DNA from 2 places in the Ramlibacter algicola genome. Region 1 is predicted to be linked to the other one. Evidence: riboswitches for the same ligand, from Rfam matches in the RefSeq annotation. Region 1 holds a riboswitch; the other holds the start of a gene.
What was found. Region 1 has a riboswitch for S-adenosylhomocysteine ahead of ahcY (adenosylhomocysteinase). Riboswitches for the same ligand answer to the same signal wherever they lie in the genome.

Region 2: it holds a riboswitch for S-adenosylhomocysteine, as region 1 does, so the genes downstream of both, metH (methionine synthase) here and ahcY (adenosylhomocysteinase) in region 1, are expected to answer to the same signal.

What each region holds. Positions count from the first base shown of each region.
Region 1 covers NZ_JAEDAO010000001.1:3,940,872-3,943,068, forward strand. The annotation lists gene ahcY (adenosylhomocysteinase) at 1-988, opposite strand, end outside; S-adenosyl-L-homocysteine riboswitch at 1,046-1,114, opposite strand; gene I8E28_RS19335 (ATP-dependent DNA ligase) at 1,189-2,197, shown strand, end outside.
Region 2 covers NZ_JAEDAO010000001.1:488,857-491,053, forward strand. The annotation lists gene I8E28_RS02375 (Bug family tripartite tricarboxylate transporter substrate binding protein) at 1-860, opposite strand, end outside; S-adenosyl-L-homocysteine riboswitch at 901-973, shown strand; gene metH (methionine synthase) at 1,005-2,197, shown strand, end outside.

The DNA of each region.
Region 1 (2,197 bases):
AGGTGATGACGTCGCGGTTGCCGGTGGCGGTCACGAAGATGTCGGCCTTGTCGGCGGCGTACTCCATCGTCACCACGCGGTAGCCTTCCATCGCGGCCTGCAGGGCGTTGATCGGGTCGATCTCGGTGACCCACACCTGCGCCGACAGCGCGCGCAGCGCCTGCGCCGAGCCCTTGCCCACGTCGCCGTAGCCGGCCACCAGCGCGACCTTGCCGGCCACCATGACGTCAGTTGCGCGCTTGATGCCGTCGACCAGCGACTCGCGGCAGCCGTACAGGTTGTCGAACTTGCTCTTGGTGACGGAGTCGTTGACGTTGATCGCGCGGAACTTCAGCAGGCCCTTGTTGGCCATGTCGATCAGGCGGTGCACGCCGGTCGTGGTTTCCTCGGTCACGCCGAGGATTTCCTTCGCCTTGCGCGAGTACCAGGTCGGGTCTTCCTTGAGCTTCCTGCGGATCGCCGCGTGGAGGATGCGCTCCTCTTCCGACGAGTGCGTGTCGATCAGCGACAGGTCCTGCTCGCAGCGCTGGCCCAGGTGCATCAGCAGCGTCGCGTCGCCGCCGTCGTCCAGGATCATGTTCGGGCCTTCGCCGTCGGTGCCCTTGGCGCCGAAGTCGAAGATGCGGTGCGTGTAGTCCCAGTACTCTTCCAGCGTCTCGCCCTTGACGGCGAACACCGGCGTGCCGGCAGCGGCGATGGCCGCGGCGGCGTGGTCCTGGGTGGAGAAGATGTTGCACGAGGCCCAGCGCACCTGCGCGCCCAGCGCCTGCAGCGTCTCGATCAGCACCGCGGTCTGGATCGTCATGTGCAGCGAGCCGGTGATGCGCGCGCCCTTCAGGGGCTGGCTCCTGGCGTATTCCTCGCGGATCGCCATCAGGCCCGGCATCTCGGTCTCGGCGATCTTGATTTCCTTGCGGCCCCAGTCGGCGAGCGACAGGTCGGCGATGACGCAATCCTGCGTCGCGGTGTTCTTGAGAACGGCGTTCATGGTGGCTCCAGTTCGATGGTGTCAGCCACTGCCGGCGCGGACTCACCACACGTGGACAGTGGGTGAGCGTCGTTGCGAAGGTTTCCGAGCCTCACGCCGTGCGGCGCTGCAACGCTCCTCGGATGGCGGCGATTATACGGAAGGGTTCCCGTCGAGCCGCTCCGTCCCCGGCTGCGCACGGCGTGCGGTACAACCGCCGGATGGCCACCGAATCCCTGTTCACCTCCCCCATCGATCCCATGCTGGCCAAGATCGCCGAAGCGCTGCCCGAGGCGGAGGGCTTTCTCTTCGAGCCCAAGTGGGATGGCTTTCGCGCCATCGTCTTCCGCGACACGACCGGCGTGCGCATCCAGAGCCGCGACCTGAAGGCGCTCAACCGCTACTTCCCCGAGCTGGAGAAGGTGCTGGCCGAGCAGTTGCCCAAGGGCTGCATCCTCGACGGCGAGATCGTGGTCGCGGGTCCGCAGGGCCTGGACTTCGACGCGCTGCAGCAGCGCATCCATCCGGCGGCCTCGCGCATCGGCAAGCTGGCGAAGGAAACGCCGGCCGGCTTCGTCGCCTTCGACCTGCTCGCCGCCGGCGGCAAGTCGGTGATGGACCTGCCGCAGCAGGAGCGCCGCCAGCGCCTCGAAAGCCTGCTCAAGTCCGCGAAGCCGCCGCTGCGCCTGACGCCCGTGACGACCGATCGCGCGCTGGCGCAGGACTGGCTGCAGCGCTTCGAAGGCGCCGGGCTCGACGGCGTGATGGCCAAGCCCGTCGATGCGAAGTACCAGCCGGGCAAGCGCACGATGTTCAAGATCAAGCACGCGCGCACCGTCGACTGCGTGGTCGCGGGGTTCCGTTGGTACAAGGACACGCAGGATGCGGTCGGCTCGCTGTTGCTCGGGCTGTACGACGAGTCCGGGCAATTGCAGCACGTGGGCGTGACGTCGTCGTTCACGATGGCGCGCCGCCGCGAACTGGTGGAGGAACTCGCGCCGATGCGCGAGAACGCGATGGCCGACCATCCCTGGCGCGAGTGGGCGCAGGCCAGCGTCGGCGACGCCGACCGCATGCCGGGTGCGAAGAGCCGCTGGAGCGGCGCCAAGGACCTCGCGTGGGAGCCGCTGCGCCCCGAGCGCGTGTGCGAAGTGAAGTACGACCACCTGCAGGGCCGCCGCTTCCGCCATGCGACCACCTTCCTGCGCTGGCGCGACGACAAGCCCGCGG
Region 2 (2,197 bases), 3.5 Mb from region 1:
CCCGTCGCAGTGAGCTTCTCGCGCACGTCGGGCATCGCGATCGCCTTCGCCACGGCCTCGCCGATACGGTCGATGGTGGCTTGCGGCGTGCTCGCGGGCGCGAACAGGCCGTAGTACGGCACGTCCTCGAAGCCGGGCAGGCCCAGCTCGGAGAAGGTCGGCGCGTCCGGCACGGCAGCCTGGCGGTCCGTTCCCATCACCGCGACGACGCGGATCTTGCCGGCCCTGTGGTTCTCGATGAAGTCGGGAATCGAGCCGATGCCGGCGCCGATCTGGTTGCCCAGCATGTCGGCCATCATCGGCGCGCTGCCGCGGTAGGGCGCGGCCTGCAGGTCCAGCTTCCACTTTTGCCCGATCACCTTGACGAGGAACTCGGGCACCGACGCCGGTGCGGGAACGCCCACGTTGCCCTTGCCGCCCTGGCTGCGCACCCAGGCGACGTACTCCTGCATCGTCCGTGCAGGCGTGCCGCCCGACAGCGCCAGCGCATTCACGAAGGTGGCGAAGCCGGCGACGGCGACGAAGTCGCGCGCGGGATCGAAGCCGGGGCTCTTCGTCACCAGCGGCAGGATCGAGATCGTGTGGTCGTGCGACAGGAACACGGTGTGCCCGTCGGGCTGCGCCGCCTTCAGCGCCTGCGCGGCGATCTGGCCACCCGCGCCCGCGCGGTTGTCGACCAGCACCGGCTGGCCCAGCAGGTCCTTGAGCTTCTCGCCCAGCGTGCGCGCGATCGCGTCCGTGCCGCCGCCCGGCGGGAAGCCGACCAGGATGCGAAACGGGGCCTTGTCGGCGGATTGCGCGAAGCTGGGCAGGGCGGCCGCGGCCAGCGCGGCGGTGAGCAGGGAACGGCGGGACGTCATGCTGCGATTCTGCGACCGGTGGGCTGTCGGTAAAATGACGCATCCCGAGGGGCGTTGCAGCGCCGGTTTCCATGCCGGCGTCAGGCTCGGGATCCCAACGACGCTCACCGATCGCGGCCCCGCCGCATGCATCCAGGTGAGCTGATGACTTCTCCCGTTCCCCCGCTGAAACTCGCCGGCCTCGAGCCCGTCTCGATCGGCCCCGGTTCGCTGTTCGTCAACGTCGGCGAGCGCACCAACGTCACCGGATCGAAAGCGTTCGCGCGGCTGATCCTGGCCGGCCAGTTCGAAGAGGCATTGGCGGTCGCGCGCCAGCAGGTCGAGAACGGCGCCCAGGTCATCGACGTCAACATGGACGAAGCCATGCTGGACAGCAAGGCGGCCATGGTGCGTTTCCTCAACCTGATCGCCAGCGAGCCCGACATCGCGCGCGTGCCGGTCATGGTCGACAGCTCCAAGTGGGAGGTGATCGAGGCCGGCCTGCGTTGCCTGCAGGGCAAGGGCATCGTGAACTCGATCTCGCTGAAGGAAGGCGAAGCCGAGTTCAAGCGGCAGGCCACGCTGGTCAAGCGGTATGGCGCCGCGGCCGTCGTGATGGCGTTCGACGAGCAGGGCCAGGCCGACAGCTACGAACGCAAGATCCGGATCTGCGAGCGCGCCTACCGCATGTTGGTCGACGAAGTGGACTTCCCGCCCGAGGACATCATCTTCGACCCCAACATCTTCGCGATCGCCACCGGCATCGAGGAGCACGACAACTACGCCGTCGACTTCATCAACGCGACGACCTGGATCAAGCAGAACCTGCCCGGCGCGAAGGTGAGCGGCGGGGTGTCGAACGTGAGCTTCTCGTTCCGTGGCAACGACCCGGTGCGCGAGGCGATCCACACCGTGTTCCTGTACCACGCGATCAAGGCGGGCATGGACATGGGCATCGTCAACGCCGGCATGGTGGGCGTCTACGACGACGTCGAACCCACGCTGCGCGAGCGCGTCGAGGACGTCGTGCTCAATCGCCGCAAGGACGCGGGCGAGCGGCTGGTGGAGATCGCGGAGAGCGCCAAGGGCGCTGCCAAGGACGAAGGCAAGAAGAACGAATGGCGCCAGCTGCCGGTGGAGCAGCGGCTGGCGCACGCGCTGGTGCACGGCATCACCGACCACATCGTTCCCGACACCGAGGAGATGTACCAGAAGGTGCTGGCCGCCAAGGGCCGCCCGCTGCACGTCATCGAGGGCCCGCTGATGGACGGGATGAACATCGTGGGCGACCTGTTCGGCCAGGGCAAGATGTTCCTGCCGCAGGTGGTGAAGTCGGCCCGCGTGATGAAGCAGGCCGT